Regions from separate parts of the Arthrobacter sp. NPDC093125 genome, predicted to be linked through region 4. Evidence: riboswitches for the same ligand, from Rfam matches in the RefSeq annotation. Region 4 holds a riboswitch; each other region holds the start of a gene.
The links. A riboswitch is a leader RNA that binds a small molecule or an ion and turns the genes downstream of it on or off. The one in region 4 is predicted to bind thiamine pyrophosphate.
Positions count from the first base shown of each region.

Region 1: another riboswitch for thiamine pyrophosphate. It lies ahead of ACIP9X_RS15120 (ECF transporter S component); the one in region 4 lies ahead of thiD (bifunctional hydroxymethylpyrimidine kinase/phosphomethylpyrimidine kinase).
Region 2: another riboswitch for thiamine pyrophosphate. It lies ahead of thiO (glycine oxidase ThiO); the one in region 4 lies ahead of thiD (bifunctional hydroxymethylpyrimidine kinase/phosphomethylpyrimidine kinase).
Region 3: another riboswitch for thiamine pyrophosphate. It lies ahead of thiC (phosphomethylpyrimidine synthase ThiC); the one in region 4 lies ahead of thiD (bifunctional hydroxymethylpyrimidine kinase/phosphomethylpyrimidine kinase).

Region 1 is NZ_JBIVOQ010000008.1:32,882-37,493, forward strand. Features, by position in the region: gene ACIP9X_RS15105 (peptidoglycan DD-metalloendopeptidase family protein) at 61-1,503, shown strand; gene ACIP9X_RS15110 (DUF4235 domain-containing protein) at 1,618-1,881, opposite strand; gene ACIP9X_RS15115 (heme-degrading domain-containing protein) at 1,918-2,463, opposite strand; TPP riboswitch at 2,563-2,704, shown strand; gene ACIP9X_RS15120 (ECF transporter S component) at 2,775-3,395, shown strand; gene ACIP9X_RS15125 (ABC transporter ATP-binding protein) at 3,395-4,612, shown strand, end outside.
Region 2 is NZ_JBIVOQ010000002.1:369,453-374,064, reverse strand. Features, by position in the region: gene ACIP9X_RS06200 (hypothetical protein) at 1-359, shown strand, start outside; gene thiE (thiamine phosphate synthase) at 394-1,122, opposite strand; TPP riboswitch at 1,150-1,271, shown strand; gene thiO (glycine oxidase ThiO) at 1,263-2,600, shown strand; gene thiS (sulfur carrier protein ThiS) at 2,597-2,833, shown strand; gene ACIP9X_RS06180 (thiazole synthase) at 2,839-3,681, shown strand; gene ACIP9X_RS06175 (4a-hydroxytetrahydrobiopterin dehydratase) at 3,749-4,414, shown strand; gene ACIP9X_RS06170 (hypothetical protein) at 4,462-4,612, opposite strand, start outside.
Region 3 is NZ_JBIVOQ010000002.1:18,211-22,822, reverse strand. Features, by position in the region: gene ACIP9X_RS04605 (alpha/beta fold hydrolase) at 1-142, shown strand, start outside; gene thiC (phosphomethylpyrimidine synthase ThiC) at 243-2,084, opposite strand; TPP riboswitch at 2,079-2,186, opposite strand; gene ACIP9X_RS04595 (amidohydrolase family protein) at 2,226-3,308, shown strand; gene ACIP9X_RS04590 (VOC family protein) at 3,388-4,263, shown strand; gene ACIP9X_RS04585 (hypothetical protein) at 4,433-4,612, shown strand, end outside.
Region 4 is NZ_JBIVOQ010000005.1:63,435-68,046, forward strand. Features, by position in the region: gene ACIP9X_RS11920 (Rne/Rng family ribonuclease) at 1-2,630, shown strand, start outside; TPP riboswitch at 2,806-2,903, shown strand; gene thiD (bifunctional hydroxymethylpyrimidine kinase/phosphomethylpyrimidine kinase) at 2,950-4,488, shown strand.

The sequences.
Region 1 (4,612 bases), on a different contig from region 4:
TCCCATGGTAGAAACGCCTGCCACCCGGGGGACTCGGGTGGCCTTCATGGGGGGATCCACGTGGCAAAACATCTGGCACCGAGGGCTGCCCGGCGCGCTGCCCAGCAGCGACGCCGCGCCATCCGAATGAGCATGGGCGCAGGAACGGCGGTGCTTGCGGCGTATGCCTCCGGAATGCACGGCGACGGCTCAGTGCTTTCCGCCAGCCATGTGTCGGCCCAGACGCCGGGCAGCGTCACGGTCAAGATGGCCGCGGGCTCCGCTGCCGCTGCCGGGGGTGCCCGGGATGCCGTTCTGGGCGCCGTCCCCGCCTCGGGCGCCGCTGCCGTCTCCGCCGCCGTATCTGCGGCTGTTTCTGCGCCTGTTTCTGCGCCGGCGGGTGCCTCACTTTCCTACAGCCGCTCCGTGGTCTTCACGGGAGCAAAGGAAGGGACCCGGACGCTTGACGCTTCGTCATCCAGGTCCCGGCGTCCCGCAACCGGGACCCTGATGTCGCCGTTGGAGGTCCTGCATCCCAGCTCTGCCTTCGGGCTGCGTAAGAGCCCGATCACGGGTGATGCCGGGGAGTTTCACTGGGGCCGCGACTTTGCAGCTGCCTGCGGGACCCGCGTCTACGCTGTGGACGCCGGCGTGGTGCGGGCAGTGGGATGGCATCAATGGGGCGGCGGCAACCGGGTTGAAGTCGATCACGGCAACGGCCTGATCACCACCTACAACCACCTTGAGGGTATCGCGGTCAGGAAGGGCGAGTCGGTACAGGCCGGGGACGTCATTGCCGAGGTCGGAACCACCGGCGCTTCAACGGGATGCCACCTTCATTTCGAAACCGTCCTCAACGGCAGCCACACCGATCCTGAGGAGTGGACGCTGGTGCCGCTTGATCCGGCGGAACCAGCTGCTGACGTGACGATGACGGACTACCGGAAGCCCGGCACGCCGAAGGACACACCTGCCTGGGCGGTCCCGGCCGCCGAGGCCCACAACCATGCGGTGGACCACGATGAGCACGAGTCGCCACAGCGTAAAGCGGCCAAGGCTCCTTCTCGTTCCAAAGCCCGTGTCTCCGCTGCCGCTTCTGCACCTGCAAAAACGACTGTGGCGCCAAAAAAGACTGTGGCGCCTGCCAAGCCCGCTTCGCCCGTGAAGACACCGGTGCGGGTTCCGCGGCCTACGCCCACGCCGGTGCCGTCACCTGCGAAGACTGCCGCGCCGGCCCCGCGTCCGACGCCGGTGCCCTCGCCTGCAAAGACGGCTGCGCCTGCCCCGCGTCCCACGCCGTCACCTGCCCCCTCGCCTGCAAAGACGGCTGCGCCTGCCCCGTCGCCTACAAAGACGGCGGCTCCAGCACCTACGGCGTCACCCAAACCGACCTCTTCGCCCAGTGCTGCGCCGACTTCCGTTCCCGCCCGGCACGTGCAGCAGAAGCCCGCAACGGAACCGGACACGGCAGCTACAGCCGCGCCGACTGCTCCGGAGGCTCCGGCGGCCGGTACCAACGGCTAGAGCGGCGGTTGCTCGAGCGACGGTGGGCAGGCCACCGGTGCCTGGACCGACTGCTGGCCAGGCAACGTGTATTAGCGCGCGTTGCCTGGATCAGAGGGCTTGGAACAACGGTGCCTAGACGATGTCCTGGGTCTTGGCGAAGCGGGTGATGGCGCGCTGCGTCCCGCGGTTGGTCAGAACCTGGATGACGGCGCTTACCGAGGCTGAAACCAAGGCGAAGGTCAGGGCTGAGCGCAGTGTCGTTGGAACGTCGTCCTTGTCGCCCTTGGGGGGCTTGCGGCCCGTGGTTTTTTCCCAGATGGCGTCCACGGCCTTGGTGCCGGCGAACCCGGCGAGCAGGCTAATGCCGGTGCCAAGCAGCTTGATGAAAAAACTCATTCCGAAACCCCTTGCAACGTGACTACTAGTTCGTCCTTAGCCTAGCCGCATGGACCCGAGGATTTCCCGCAGGGCCCGCACCACCAGGTCGTGGTCCGCTTTCTGCGGCAGCCCCGAGACCGTCACGGTGGCCACGGCCCCCACGCCCTGCACGTAGACAGGGAACGAGCCGCCATGGGCGGCGTACGTGGACTGGTCGAACCACGCGTTGTCCTCAATGCGGCCGCCGCCCAGCCGGCCCCGAAGGCCAACCAGCAGGGAGGGTTCCTCATAGCGGGCTGCGGCACGCCGCTTGGCCTTGACCCAGTGCCCGTTGTCCGGGGTGGCGCCATCCAGCGCAACGTGAAAGAGCACCTGCTCGCCCCTGGAGATGTCGATGGCGATAGGCAGGCGGCCGTCCTTGCCAAGCTCAACCAGCAGGAGGCCCAGGTTGAGGGCGTCGTCCCTGCTGAAACGCGGGAATTGGAGTTCCGAGATCTCTGACTCAATGTCCGCAATCAGGGACTCGAGTGCTCCCGCCGGCTGTTCGGCGGGGGAGTCAGGGTCAAAAAGGGCTGGGGTTCCGGAGTCCTCTGGGGTCATTGCCCCAATGTACTCCGCCCTACTTCCCGGATTGTGACTCCGGCGCCGGGCTGAAGGCGGATCGCCGGTGTAAACTGGACCAGCCCACCAAGGGCATATTCATTACGACAGGGGAGCGCCGCCGTCGGGCATCACTGGCATTGCCAGGACGTCGCGGGTGGGCGCTGAGAGTGCGGACAACCGCAGACCCTCGAACCTGATCCGGCTAGTACCGGCGCAAGGGAGTCGAGTTCTCAAAGTGTCCGGCAGCAGGCACCCCAAAGCCAGCAGCCGGGGAGCGCTTTCCCCTCCTGATCCTCAGGAGGACCATCATGACAACAGCAACAGTTAAAAAGTCCGGCTACAACTGGCGCGTCGCCGACATCGTGGTGGCGGCGCTGATCGCCGTCGCCGGAGGTGTGATCTTTTGGGCCTGGTCCCAGGGCGCCAACCTTATCTCCGCACCGCTAAACGCGGTCTACCCGCCGCTGACCGGCCTCTACGCCGGCGGCTGGATGATCCCGGCGGTGCTGGGCATGCTCATCATCCGCAAGCCCGGTGCCGCGCTGTTCTGCGAAACGGTGGCAGCCACGGGCGAGCTGATCATGGGCTCGCAGTACGGCACCACGGTGCTGATCTCCGGCCTGCTGCAGGGCCTGGGTGCGGAGTTGGTGTTCGCCGCGTTCCGGTACAAGAAGTTCAACCTGCCCGTCTCGCTGCTGGCGGGTGCCGGCGCCGGGCTGTTCTGCGGCCTGAACGACTCGTTCGCTCCGTGGGGCTGGAACATCGCCTACGCCGCCGGGGACAAGCTGGCCTACATCATCTTCACCGCCGTTTCCGGTGCCATCATCGCCGGTGCGCTGTCCTGGATCGCCACCCGCGGCCTGGCCAGGACCGGCGTGCTGAGCTCCTTCGCGTCCCGGAAGGCAGCCACGGAGCCCGTCTTCAACTGATGCCCGCACACCACGACGCCGGCGTCCGCCCGGCCGCGGTCACCGCCCGCGGCTGGGGCTGGCGCCACGCCGGACGCACCAGGCCTGCAGTCAATGCCCTCGATCTGGACATCCGGCCGGGGGAACGGGTGCTGCTGCTGGGACCCTCCGGGGCCGGCAAATCCACCCTGCTCCATGCGCTTGCCGGGGTGCTTGGCGACAGCACACCGGACGACGGCGGCACGGCGGAGAGCGACGACGCGGACGAAAGCGGCAGCCTCCTGGTCGACGGCGAACCGCCCCGGGCCCAGCGCGGCCGTGCCGGCCTCATGCAGCAGGACCCGGAGACGCAGGTGGTCCTTTCCCGCCTCGGCGATGACGTCGCCTTCGGCGCCGAAAACCTCTCGGTGCCCCGCGACGACATCTGGTCCCGCGTGCACGAGGCGCTGGACGACGTCGGACTAGGGCACTTTCCGCTGGACCATCCGACATCGGCTCTGTCCGGCGGGCAGAAACAGCGCCTTGCGCTGGCCGGCATCCTGGCGATGCGCCCCGGTCTCATTCTGCTGGACGAGCCCACGGCCAACCTTGACCCCGCCGGTGTCCTTGAGGTCCGCGACGCCGTTGCCCGCTGCGTCGACAAGACCGGCGCGACGCTGGTGGTCGTCGAGCACCGGGTTGCCGTGTGGAAAGACCTCGTGGACCGGATCGTAGTGCTGCAGCCGGGCAGCGACACTCAGCCGGCGGTGCTGATCGACGGCCCCCCGGAGCAGGTGCTGGAGCAGGCCCGCACCATGCTGATCCGCGCCGGCGTCTGGGTTCCCGGTTACGTTCCGCCCACCCGCCAACGTACGCTGGCCGGGCGCGCCGGCACCGAAGGGAGACGCACGCACGGGGGGCTGGTGCCGGGCCAGTTGCTGCTCGCCGCTGAGCGCCTCGGCGTCTCGCGGGAACGCCCCCGCCGCCGGGGCTTCAAATCCATTCCGCCCGTTCCGGTGCAACGCGACGTCACCGCACAGGTCCGCGCGGGGGAAGCCCTCACCATCACCGGTCCCAACGGAGCCGGCAAGTCGACGTTCGCCTTGACGCTTGCCGGGCTGATTCCGCCTGTCGAGGGCAAGGTTTCCGCCACTGTGGAGCTAAGCCGCGGAGCCGGCATCGACCCCTACAAATGGCGGGCCGAGCAGCTGATCGCCAGGATCGGCACGGTCTTCCAGGAACCCGAGCACCAGTTCGTC
Region 2 (4,612 bases), on a different contig from region 4:
CCCGATTCCGGACAGTGACGGCGGTCCCGGTCACCGCGACCCGCATGGTGCTTACGGCCGCGGGCCGCAGCGTCGCAGGCGAGGTGGCTCCTGCCTCAGCGGCCCGGTTCGCACGCACCCTCGAGGCGCACGGTTCAGGGGTGGACTGGTACGTCACGGGCCACACCCACCGGGCCCTCGAGTCGGCGCTCGGGTCGTGCCCAACGCGGTACGTCAACACCGGCACGTGGTCTTCGGACGTCCGCGGTCGTGGACCTGACCAGTCGGACCGTCGGGCGTTTCCGTACGCCGTGGTCGACGTCGCCCGCGACGGCGCCACCAGCGGCGGGCTGCGGTACTGGCGTCCGGACGGTGGCTGAGCAGCACCGGTGTCAGCCCACTGCGTGTAACGGGCTAAGCCTTAGCGGCGCCCGAGGCCCTGCCTGCCGCTCCCATGGCACCGGCGGTTCCAGCGTCCAGGACGGCAAGGAGTTCCGCCGCGGCAGCCGCCGGGTCCGGAGCCTCGGTGATGGCCCGGACTACTACGATGCGCTCCGCGCCCGCCGCCGCCACCTGTTCCACGTTGCTGAGATCGATCCCGCCGATGGCGAACCATGGAAGACGCCGGCCGCTTTCCCCGTCGGCATTGCGGACAGCCTTGGCGGCGTAGCGGACCAGATCAAGTCCGACGGCGGCCCTCCCGGGTTTGGTCGGGGTGGCCCACACCGGGCCGGCGCAGAAGTAGTTCAGGCCTTCCGGTGCCTGTGCGGCGGCGATGGCGGCATCGACCTGGTCGGGGGAGTGCGTGGAGAGGCCGATGGCCGGAGAACCGGGCAGGACCTGCCGGGCCGAGCGCAGCGGCAGGTCCTTCTGTCCGATGTGAAACACGGGAGCTCCGGCCAGGGCGGCGATGTCAGCCCGGTCGTTGACGGCCCAGAGCCGGCCATGCCGTCCGGCGGCCTCGCGGAGAACTTCGAGGAGCTCCAGCTCTTCGGCCGCCTCGATGGTCTTGTCCCTGAGTTGGATGATGTCCACGCCGCCGGAAAAGGCGGCGTCAATGAAGTCGGCGAAGTCGCCGCGCTCCTTGCGGGCATCCGTGCAGAGGTACAGGCGGGCGGATTCGGGGAGTTCGTGCGCGGTCATGGCAACCAGCCTAGTTCCTCTAAACTGGGTCCGTACCGCGGGAGCCCGCTGCAGCTGTCATAAACGGCGCAGGGCTGAGAGGGCGTCAGAGCCGACCGCTTGACCTGATCCGGTTAGTACCGGCGTAGGGAAGGAATTCCATGAAACCTGGAATTGGCGGCACATCCGCCACCGACAGGACATCCGCCACTGACAGCTTTTCTGTCATTGATCCTCTGCACGCTGACGTCGCCGTCATTGGCGGCGGTGTAATCGGCCACGGGATCGCCTGGGAGGCCAAGCGCTCAGGACGCTCGGTGGTCCTCATCGACAAGGCGCCCGGGACCGGTGCCAGCTGGGCCGCCGCGGGCATGCTCGCCCCGGTGAGCGAACTGCATTACCAGGAGGAGGAGCTCCTGGAGCTCATGCTCGAGTCCTCCGCTCTGTGGCCCGGCTTCGCAGAGTCGCTCAATGCTGCGCAGCAGGACACCGGCTACCTTGCCTCCCCAACCATCGCGGTCGGCGCCGACCAGGCTGACCGCCGTACCCTGATGGACCTTCGCGAGGTTCAGCAGGCGCACGGCCTCGTCGTCGAACCGCTGACCATCCGCGCTGCCCGACTGCGTGAGCCGCTGCTGAGCCCAGGAATTTCCTGTGCCCTGGAGATCCCGGCCGACCACCAGGTCGATCCGCGCAAACTCGTGAAGAGCATAGCGGCTGCGCTGTCCCGCCACGATCCCCGTGAGCGGACTGCCGTGGCCGGTGCGGACAGTGGCTATGCGGTGCGGGACAACGCCGCCGCACTGTTGTGGGACGACGGGCGGGTCAGCGGTGTCCGGCTGGCCGGCGGCGCCACGGTGCTGGCCGCGGAAACCGTGGTGGCAAACGGCCTCGCGGCTGCCACCCTGGACGGACTGCCGGAGGACCTGCACCTTCCCCTTCGCCCGGTCTACGGCGACATTCTCAGGCTCCGGGTCCCGGACCGGCTCCGTCCGCTGCTTACGGCTACTGTGCGCGGCATTGTCCGCGGAGTTCCGGTCTACATCGTTCCGCGGCAGGACGGCACAGTGGTCATTGGCGCCACCCAGCGCGAAGACGGGCAGGCCGTTCCCAGCGCGGGCGGGGTCTACCAGCTGCTCAGGGACGCGCAGACCCTCGTGCCGGCGGTCGCCGAGCTGGAACTGCTCGAGGCGACCGCCAGGGCGCGGCCGGGCACGCCGGACAACGCGCCGCTGCTGGGCCGGGTCCAAACGGCAAAAGGCTGCGAATCCGGAGCAGCAGGCAGCATGTCCGCAGCACCTGTGCCGGGACTCATCATTGCTACCGGCTTTTTCCGGCACGGGGTCCTCCTGACGCCTGCCGCGGCCGTCATCTGCCGTGAGCTGATGGACGGTGTGGAGGACAGCCGCTGGGGCGCCTTCCGTCCCGGACGGTTCCCGGTTGAGCAGCCAGCCGCCTCAAACCCAGTCATATTTGACCAGAACAAGGAATCAGCATGAACATCACATTGAACGGCAAACCCCACGCTGTGGGGGCAGAAGCCTCCGTGACCACGCTCGTCAGCCAGATCACAGGGCGGGAACTTGTCCCCAGCGGGCAGGCCGCCGACGGCCAGCGGCTGGGTGTGGCCGTGGCGCGCAATTCGGAGGTGGTGCCCCGCAGCCAGTGGCACAGCACGGCGCTCACCGAGGGTGATTACATCGAGCTCGTTACGGCAGTTCAGGGAGGATGAGGACGATGACTGAAACAACTGTGACCAAAACAACTGTGACCAAAACAACTGTGCTTCCAGCCGTGCCTGGAGCAGACACAGACCGCCTGGTCATCGACGGCGTGGAGTTGGGCTCCCGGCTCATCATGGGCACGGGCGGAGCGCCCAGCCTGGACGGACTCGGCGCCGCGCTCCTGGCCTCCGGCACGGAACTGACCACGGTCGCCATGCGCCGCTATTCGCCCGCCGAATCGGGTTCGCTGTTCCAGCTGCTCGTGGACAACAACATCCGGGTCCTGCCGAATACCGCCGGCTGCTTCACCGCACGGGATGCGGTCATGACGGCGGAGCTGGCCCGGGAGGCGCTGGAGACGGACTGGGTCAAACTCGAAGTCATCGCCGATGAACACACGCTCTTGCCCGACGCGGTGGAACTCGTCGATGCCACCGAGCAGCTGGTCAACCGGGGCTTCAAAGTCTTCGCGTACACCAACGACGATCCGGTCCTGGCGCTGCGTCTTGAGAACCTGGGAGCCGCGGCCGTGATGCCGCTCGGCGCTCCGATCGGGACGGGCCTGGGAATCCTCAACCCGCACAACATTGAACTGATCGTGTCGCGCGCGTCTGTGCCTGTGGTGCTGGATGCAGGCATCGGCACCGCCTCGGACGCCGCGCTGGCGATGGAACTTGGCTGTGACGCCGTGCTGCTGGCCACCGCCGTCACCCGGGCACAGAATCCTGCGCTCATGGGCGAAGCCTTCAAACACGCCGTTATCGCCGGTAGGCTGGCGAAAGCGGCCGGGCGGATCCCGCGCCGCGAGCATGCGCTGGCGTCTTCTGCGATGGAAGGCCGGGCCGAGTTCCTTTAGGGCCCGATCTTGACCGTGCGGATGCGGCGATGGGCAGGCTCACCCGCTACCCGTCAAGGAGTCAGCCGTGGCACCCAGGGACGAGATCCTCACCCGCCCCCAGATTGACGAGGCCCTTGCGGGCCTGCCCGACTGGCGGTACCGCCTCGGCGGCCTGGTCACTGTCTACAAGACGCCGACGGCGGCCGGCGCGCTCGAGCTGATTGCCGCCGTCGGGCGTCTTGCCGAGGAGAAGAACCACCACCCGGACCTGGACTGGCGGTACAACCGTGTGTTCATCCGGTTCACGTCCCACGACGCGGGCGGCGAGGTGACGCCGCGTGACGTCGACTCCGCGGCAACCGTCACCAAGGCGGCCGCAGAAGCCGGCGCCGTCGCAGAACCGGGGCTGTACCGGACCGTGGAAATCGGTATCGACACTCCCGATCCGACAGCGATAGCGGACGTCTGGCGTGTTGCGCTGGGCTACAAGAAGGGCAGGGGCGGCAGCCTGCAGGATCCCCACGGCCGGGGTCCAGGGCTCTGGTTCCAGGAGACCCTCACGCCCAATGACAACCGGCTCCATCTGGACATCCACCGTTCCAAGGCCGAATCCGGCCCCGCGCTGGAGAAGGCGGCTGCCACCGGCGCTTCAATGAGCAGCGACCACGCACCCAACTGGGTGGTGGTCACTGATGCTCAAGGAAACCGCCTGTGCCTGTGCACTGAGGAAGGCGAGCAGCCCCGCAGCTGATGCTGCACGAAATGACGCCCTCAAGCAGCCGGGGCCTGAGGGTTCTCCTACATCTTGAGGGCTTCCGTGAGGCGGTGAGTGTCCTGTCTCGTCCTGGACCGGCCGAGGAAGGCGGCAAGGGCCACAGCCGCTGCTGCACCTGCGATCATGGGGACTATCCACGGAATCCAGGTCAGGCCCGGCTGGTAGCCAAGGCCG
Region 3 (4,612 bases), on a different contig from region 4:
TGCCGGATATCTTCAGGAGACCGGCGCCCGGCACCGCATCGCGCCGGGAGGGCACCGGCCCCAGGATTCTGCCGAAGGCGACCAGCTGATCCGGTCATTCATCGCAGAGGTCAGCCGCGGTCAGCAGCTCCAGGCCTCCTGACCCCGGCCCTACTTCCTGCACCCGCCGCGCCTCCGGCCTTACTCCGGGCCCCCGTCCGGCCGGCCCCCAACGCCCGCCGGACGAAGGCCCGAAACCATCGCTACTGCCGGGCGTTTTCCGGGAGCTTCAGCTCGGGCAGGTAGACCTTCCCGCCGGCCGCCAGGAACTCCTGGCTTTTCTCCCGCATCCCTTCGGCCATCTCAGCCAGTGCGGCCTGCGCCTCCGCGGACCCGTATTCGTTCCGGATGTCCTGGCTGATGCGCATGGAGCAGAACTTAGGCCCGCACATGGAGCAGAAATGGGCCGTCTTCGCCGGTTCGGCCGGCAGCGTCTCGTCGTGGAAAGCCTCGGCCGTGACCGGGTCAAGGGACAGGGCGAACTGGTCCCGCCAGCGGAACTCAAAGCGCGCCTTGGACAGGGCGTCATCGCGCTCATTCGCCCCCGGGTGGCCCTTGGCGAGGTCTGCGGCGTGGGCGGCGATCTTGTACGTGATCACACCGGTTTTCACGTCGTCCTTGTTCGGCAGGCCGAGGTGTTCCTTCGGTGTCACGTAGCAGAGCATCGCCGTGCCGTAGCGGGCGATCTCCGTGGCGCCGATGGCCGAGGTGATGTGATCGTATCCGGGGGCCACGTCCGTGACGAGCGGGCCGAGGGTGTAGAAGGGGGCGCCCTTGCACAGTTCCTGCTGGCGCTCCACGTTCTCCCGCACCAAGTGGAAGGGAATGTGGCCGGGGCCCTCGACCATGACCTGGACGTCGTATTCCCACGCCCGCTGGGTCAGCTCAGCCAGGGTGTCGAGCTCCGCGAACTGGGCGGCGTCGTTGGCGTCTGCGGTGGCACCGGGCCGCAGGCCGTCGCCCAGCGAAAAGGCGACGTCGTACTTCGCGAAGATCTCGCACAGTTCGTCGAAGTGCGTGTAGAGGAAGTTCTCCCGGTGGTGTGCCAGGCACCATCCCGCCATGATGGACCCGCCGCGGGAAACAATGCCGGTGACGCGGTTGGCGGTCAGGGGCACATAGCGCAGCAGGACGCCGGCGTGGATGGTCATGTAGTCCACACCCTGTTCGCACTGTTCGATCACAGTGTCCCGGAAGATGTCCCAGGTCAGGGCGTTGGCTTCGCCGTTGACCTTTTCCAGTGCCTGGTAGATCGGAACCGTGCCGATCGGGACAGGGGAATTCCGGATCAGCCACTCGCGGGTGGTGTGGATGTCGTCGCCCGTGGAGAGGTCCATGACCGTGTCCGCGCCCCATTGGGTGGCCCACTGCAGCTTGTCCACCTCTTCAGCGATGGAGCTCGTCACCGCCGAGTTGCCGATGTTGGCGTTGATCTTCACCAGGAAGGCCTTGCCGATAATCATCGGCTCGGACTCGGGGTGGTTGATGTTGTTGGGGATGATAGCCCGGCCGGCCGCCAGCTCGCTGCGCACCAGTTCGACGTCGCAGTTCTCGCGCAGCGCCACGAAGCGCATCTCCGGGGTGATAATGCCCTGCCGGGCGTAGTGCATCTGCGTCACCGTCTTACCGCCGACGGCGCGGCGGGGCACCGGCTGTGCTCCCTTCCACTCCGCGGAGGCGGCGCCGCGGCGCACGGCCGACCGGCCGTCGTCGAGCAGGTTCCGTTCCCGGCCGCTGTAGGGCTCGGTGTCGCCGCGGGCTTCAATCCATTCCGAGCGGAACGGGGCGAGGCCCACCACGGGATCGCTGCCCGGGCCTGCCGTCCGGTAGACCCGGAAGGGCTCGTTCCGCTCCCCGCTGGGCGACGGCTCCAGGGCGATTTCCGTTACCGGAACGCGCAGGCCGTCCCCCTCGATGTAGGCCAGGGAGTGTGACTTCAGCGACTGTGTAACGGGGACGGCTTCATCCTTCGCTTCATCTTGGGCAGGGCTATTTTTGGCAGGCTTGTTTTGGGCAGGGATCAGCTGTGTTTTCTGGGTGCTCATTTAAGGCTCACTTCCTTCGCCGGCATTACCCGGACAGGTTCAACGGTCGCAGGCTGCGTCAGCCCGATCTCAGCCCCTGCAGGGGCACCCGTGTGGTCGTAAACGAAGCTACCACATGGGCCGCAGGATTAGGCTGGAGCCGTGTCGCACATCATCGAATTCACCGGGACCGTGCTCACCGGCCCGGACCAGGAACGGACCGGGCTCTGGGCCGTGGACGGCAATCTGACCTTCCACCGGCCGCACCGCAGCCCGGACGTGGTCCTGGACGGGTGGGTGCTGCCTGGTTTCGTGGACGCGCATTGCCACATCGGGCTTGGGCCTGCAGGGGCGGTGGATGACGAGATTGCCTACGCGCAGGTGATGGCCGACCGGGACGCCGGCACGTTGCTGGTGCGCGACGCCGGCGTGGTGAGCGACACCCGGTGGCTGCAGCAAACCCCGGAAGCGCCGCGGATCATCCGGGCCGGGCGGCACATTGCGCGCGCCCGCCGGTACCTGAGGAACTTCGCTGTGGAGGTTGAGCCGGAAGGCCTTGTTGAGGCGGTGCGGAAGCAGGCACGTTCCGGCGACGGCTGGGTCAAACTCGTGGGGGACTGGATTGACCGCGGCATCGGCGACCTTGCACCGTCCTTTCCCGCAGGGACTGTCCGGGACGCTGTCCGCGCCGCTCATGATGAAGGGGCGAGAGTCACGGCGCACTGCTTCGGCGAGGACACCCTGGACGACATGCTGGACGCCGGCATTGACTGCATCGAACACGCCACGGGACTGCTGCCGCGTCACATTCCCCGGTTCGTGGAGCAGGGTGTGCCGATCGTGCCGACGCTGATCAACATCGCCACCTTCCCGGACATCGCCGCGCAGGCGGAGTCAAAGTTTCCGCGCTACGCCGCCCACATGCGGGCGCTGTGGGAACGCCGCAACGAACGGGTGCGGGAGGCGTACGAGGCCGGCGTGCAGATCTTCGCCGGAACGGACGCGGGCAGTGTGATCCGGCACGGCAGGATCGCGGACGAAATCCTGGCACTGCACGGTGCCGGCCTTCCCTCCGCCGCTGCCCTGGATGCCGCCTGCTGGGCGGCGCGCCGGTGGCTGCGGACCGGCGGTGTCGCCGAGGGTGCCAGCGCGGATGTTGTCGTGTGCCGGCATGATCCGCGGGACGTTCCCGGAACCATCAGGGAGTTGCGGGCGGTGGTTCTGCGCGGAAGAGTCGTCCATTAGGAATAAATTGAAGCTTCAAGTAATTTAGAGGTGTAGGGACCATCGAAATCCGGTGGCCAGTGAGTCCGGGAGTATTCACATGACACCAGCAGCCAGCAGCCAGGACCTTCTTCCAGCCGACCTCACCATGGGCACCGTCATGCTCAAGGTCGGGGACATGAAACTCATGGCCGACTACTACCAGCGGGCACTCGGGCTTGACGTTGTGGCCGAGCAGGACGGCGGCGTCTACCTCGGCCGGCTCAACACGCCCCTGGTGCATCTCGCACCCGCGCCGGGGCTGAGCGTCCCGGGACGGGGTGAAGCCGGCCTCTTCCACACTGCGCTTCTCTTTGACAACCAGGCCGCACTCGCAGCCACCATCGCCACCGCGGCGCAGTACGATCCGCAGCTCTTCGCCGGTAGCGCCGACCACCTGGTCAGCGAAGCTTTCTACTTCAGCGACCCTGAAGGCAACGGCATCGAGCTTTACTGGGACCGCCCCCGCGAAGCGTGGTCCTGGGACGGGAAGAATGTGGTCATGGACAGCCTCGCGCTGCCCCCGCAGCAGTACCTGCAGGAGCACCTGACCGAGAGTGCGGTGCAAGGCCAGCGCGGCACAGAGGCCGGAGTGGGCCACGTGCACCTGCAGGTGGGCGACGTCCAGACGGCCCACGACTTCTACGTCGGGACGCTCGGATTCGAAAAGACAGCAGGCTGGCACGGCCAGGCCCTGTTCGTCTCGGCCGGCGGCTACCACCACCACATGGCCATGAACGTCTGGAACAGCCGGGGCGCCGGGCCGCGCCGCGACACCCTCGGACTGGGTGAAGTGCTCATTGAGGTTCCGGCCGGGGACGACGTCGGTGCGCTCGCTGACCGGCTGAGCGTCGCCGGAGTCGCTGCGCACCACACCGGAGCGGAACTTCGGTTCGAGGACCCCTGGCGCAACCGCATCCGCGTCGCCGTCCGCTGAGCGCTTCCCTCCGGCCAGCAGGCTGGCCGCTCCTGGTGGGCGCGTCCCCGGACTGTCGTCATCCGCTCAGTCCGCGGCGCGGCTGTGGGTTAGGCTGAAGTCGATCATTCCGGGCGGCGGTACCGCCGTCCGGGGTACCCGCCGTCGACGGAACGAGGCCGAATTTCCCATGGGTTTCACCGAAATCTTTGTTGCCACCCACAGTGAAGCCCTCAAGCGGGCCGCCGCCCTCGAGTCCGGCGGGGCGGCCCCTTCCGGCGGTGTCCGTATTCCGGGGATCAGCGACTTTGAGTTCGAACAGCTCGGCGACCTGGCGGGAGCGGCCGTGCACGCAGCCGGGGCCGACTAC
Region 4 (4,612 bases):
TGATCCGTCCGGCCGCTCCTGCCGCCAGCGCGCAGGAAGCTGAAGCCGGCGATGGCGAGGACGAACAGGACGACGACGGCGGACGCCGCCGGCGCCGCAGCCGCGGACGCCGCGGACGGACCCGGAACGACCGTGAGGTCACCGAGGACTCAGACGAGGACACTGAAGGCATTGACGCTGCCGAGGACGGCGACGAGGAGACAGCAGGCCAGGTCGAGGAAGGCGTCACTTCGCGCCGCCGCCGCCGGCGCCGCCGCGGGGACCAGGACCTTGAGCTCACCGGCGGGGGAGACGACGATCCCCCCAACACCGTCACGCGGGTGCGCGCTCCGCGCACCCCCAGTGAACCGGCTGTCAGCAACCGGGTTACCAGCGTCAAGGGTTCCACCAGGCTCGAAGCGAAGAAGCAGCGCCGCCGCGAATCCCGCGACACAGGCCGCCGCCGCACCGTCATCACCGAGGCCGAGTTCCTGGCCCGGCGCGAATCTGTGGACCGCCAGATGATTGTGCGCCAGCGCGACGACAGAATTCAGATCGGCGTCCTGGAAGACGGCGTGCTGGCCGAGCACTTCGTGTCCAAGACGCAGCAGGATTCCCTGATCGGCAACGTCTACCTCGGCAAGGTCCAGAATGTGCTGCCCTCGATGGAGGCCGCCTTCGTCGACATCGGACGCGGACGCAATGCTGTGCTGTACGCCGGCGAAGTGAACTGGGAAGCAGTCAACCTCGAAGGCAAGCAGCGCCGGATCGAGAACGCCCTGAAGTCCGGCGATTCCGTCCTGGTGCAGGTCACCAAGGATCCCGTCGGCCACAAGGGCGCGCGCCTGACCAGCCAGATCTCCCTGCCCGGGCGTTACCTTGTGTACGTGCCCGGCGGTTCCATGACGGGCATCTCGCGCAAGCTTCCCGACGTCGAACGCAACCGGCTGAAGCGGATCCTCAAGGACCGCCTTCCGGAGGACGCGGGCGTCATCGTCCGCACCGCTGCCGAAGGCGCATCCGAGGAAGAGCTCACCCACGACATCAACCGCCTCCGGGCGCAGTGGGAAGGCATCGAAAGCCAGTCGACGTCCACCAAGGTCCTCGCCCCCGAGCTGCTCTATGGCGAACCCGACCTGACCATCAAGGTGGTCCGTGACGTCTTCAACGAGGACTTCTCCAAGCTGATCGTCTCCGGCGATGAAGCGTGGGACACCATCGAGGCCTACGTCACCTACGTTGCCCCGGACCTCGTCGGCCGGCTTGAAAAGTGGACCAAGGACCAGGACATCTTCGCTGCCTGGCGGATCGACGAGCAGATCCACAAGGCGCTGGAGCGCAAGGTGTTCCTGCCCTCAGGCGGATCCCTGGTGATCGACCGCACCGAAGCCATGACCGTGGTGGACGTCAACACCGGAAAGTTCACCGGCAGCGGCGGCAACCTCGAGGAAACCGTCACCAAGAACAACCTGGAAGCGGCTGAGGAAGTCGTCCGGCAGCTGCGACTGCGGGACATCGGCGGCATCATCGTGATCGACTTCATCGACATGGTCCTGGAGTCGAACCGTGACCTCGTGCTGCGCCGCATGGTGGAGTGCCTGGGCCGCGACCGGACCAAGCACCAGGTGGCCGAGGTGACCTCGCTGGGCCTCGTGCAGATGACCCGCAAGCGCATGGGCACCGGCCTGCTGGAAGTCTTTGGCGAGCAGTGCGAGGTCTGTGCAGGCCGCGGTGTTGTCACCCATGACGAGCCCGTCGAGCACCGCCGCGCCAATGTCGTGGCAGCTGAACACCACGTTCCGCGCAGCGAGCACCAGCCTGCTGTGCGCACCGAGCGCAAGAGCCGGCGCCGCGGCAAGGGCGGACAGGGACCGGCTGAGACGGGTCCCGCCGCACCGGCCGCCGTGCACCACGAGCCCAGCGAAGCGGAGCGGCACGCCAAGGCCGAGGCAACGCGGGCGGCACTTGCCAACATCGCGGCGGCTGCGCACGCCGCGCACCTCCATGAGGACGCGGCCCACCAGGCAGCTTCCGGTGAGCAGCGCCCGGTTCCTGCCGCGTCGGCGCCCGCTCCGGAGAGCCCGGCGGTACACCGCAGCCCCGAGACGGAAAGTGTTTCGGGCCGGCCCGGCGCCGTGCTCACCTTCGGCGGGGAGAAGGTAGTGCTTCCCTTCGTGGAGCACACCGAGCCTCCGGCCGTGAAGCCTGCGCTGACCCTTGACCGGCTCGAGGAAGCCTTTGCGCACCTCGGCGAGCCGGCACCGGAAGGCTCAAAGGCGGCCGAGCGTCCGACGACGGACGAGTCGCCCAAGGCGGCCGAGCCTTCAAAGACAGCTGAGCCTGGGAAGGCCGCCGACCTGCCAGCCCCGGCATCTGCTGCAACGCAGGCATCCATTGACAGCGACAGGGACCGGTTCGCTGACCATTCAGACGTGGCCGTCCGGACCCGCCGTCCGCGCCGCAACCGCAGTGCCAGCCGGGCGCAAGGTGCCGCTAACGAGACGTCCGTAGAGCACCACGAGGCTGTGCCCGTGGCCGCTGCCGGCCACTCGCACGAGGCCAAAGCCCCGGCGCCGGACAAGCCCGCGGCTCCCCAGGTTGCGGATGAACCCATCATTCTGGGCGTAGGCGTACCCGCTTCCGAGCTGTAGAGGGGCATTCAGACGGGACTCAGTTCCCGGCTGCCGCTCCTCCGGCGGCTTTCCAGAAAGAGCGGGCCGGTGCTGCAACAGCAGCGCCGGCCCGCTGGTTTAACCGCCCGCTGCTAAGGACTGACGGTCGCAAACCGACACGCAGCGCCGCGGACGGAGGGACCGGCTAGGCTGGGGGACTGACACGGGGTGCCGAGCACGGAGCCGGCTGAGATCCAAACCCGTTGAACCTGACCGGTTAGTACCGGCGAAGGGATGTCTTTCTTTGTCTGCAACATCTGCCCTGCCCCTGACAGCTGCCCCGCTTTCGATCGCCACGATGTCTTTTGGTGCAGACATCAGCGGAGAAGCGGCTCCCGTCCACGTTCCGTCCGCCACCCGGCGAGTTCCCCGGGTCCTGGCCATCGCCGGATCAGATCCTTCCGGCGGCGCCGGCATCCAGGCCGACCTGAAAAGTATTGCAGCCCACGGAGGCTACGGGATGGCCGCCATCACCGCGCTGACAGCACAAAACACCCGGGGAGTCAGCGGCGTCCACGTGCCGCCGGCTGACTTCATCGCCGCGCAGCTCGCGGCGGTCAGCGACGACATCGCCGTGGACGCGGTGAAGATCGGCATGCTGGGTGACGCGGAGGTGATCACCGCGGTCCGGAGCTGGCTCGAGAAGGTGCGTCCCGGCGTCGTTGTTCTGGATCCCGTCATGGTTGCCACGAGCGGAGACCGCCTCCTGCAGGAATCCGCCGAGGGGGCACTGCGGGCGCTGCTGCCCCTCGCGGACCTCATCACCCCTAACCTTGCCGAACTGAGCATGCTGCTGGGTGAACAGGAAGCGGCCACCTGGTCCGAGGCCCTGGAACAGGGAAAACGGCTTTCGGCCGAAACCGGGGCGACTGTCCTCGTTAAAGGCGGCCACCTCGAGGACGCTGAGTGCCCGGATGCCCTGGTGAACCCAGGCGGGGCATTGTCGGCGGATGTTGTGGTGGTTGAGGGGCAGCGCGTAGGCACCCGCAACAGCCACGGCACTGGGTGCTCGCTGTCCGCAGCGATGGCGACCGTGCAGGCCCGGCTGGGGGACTGGGAACAGGCCCTCCGAACCGTCAAGCCCTGGCTGGAAGGCGCCCTGCGCGCCTCTGAACAGCTCGAGGTTGGCCACGGCAACGGCCCGATCCACCACTTCCACCATCTGCCGCCGGCGGACCGCACGGCCGATGGCAGCTTCGCCGCGCTGCTCCAGGCAGAGTCCGCCGCAGACCTGACGGCGATTTACGGTCTGGATTTCATCCGCGGGCTGTCGGAGGGGACCCTTCCGGAAAACCAGTTTGCCTACTACCTCGCGCAGGATGCCATCTACCTCAACGGTTATTCGCGGGTCCTCGCCAGGGCCAGTGCCCTCGCCCCCACCGAAGCGGAGCAGCTGTTCTGGGCGCGTTCCTCCCAGCAGTGCCTCGAGGTCGAGTCCGAACTGCACCGAAATTGGCTCAGCACCCGTACAGTCCCTGGCGACCTTGGTCCGGTGACGAAGGCTTACGTGGACCACCTGGTCGCGGCGTCGGCATCCGGCAGCTACGGCGTGCTGGTCGCGGCGGCGCTCCCGTGCTTCTGGCTCTACGCCGAAGTCGGGCAGACCCTGCATACCGGATTCCTGGCTGCCGGCGCCCCGGAACGACACCCCTACGCGGAATGGTTGCGGACCTACGCCGACGAGGGCTTTGCGGCAGCGACCCGGCAGGCCATCGCGATCACGGACGCAGCGGGGCGAAAAGCGTCCGGGGCGGAACGCGGAGAGATGCTCACGGCCTTCCGGCACTCGTGCCGGTTTGAGGTTGAGTTCTTCGACGCGCCACGCCGCTACAGCTGAGCGGGAGCGGACAGTTAAGCCGGTAAGATAAACGCGCATGGTCACGGCAGGCTCGGTGCGAAAGCCCCTGTGGTGCTTATCACGGACAACCCGCCGGGACCAGCCTCATTTGCGGCCGAGGGCA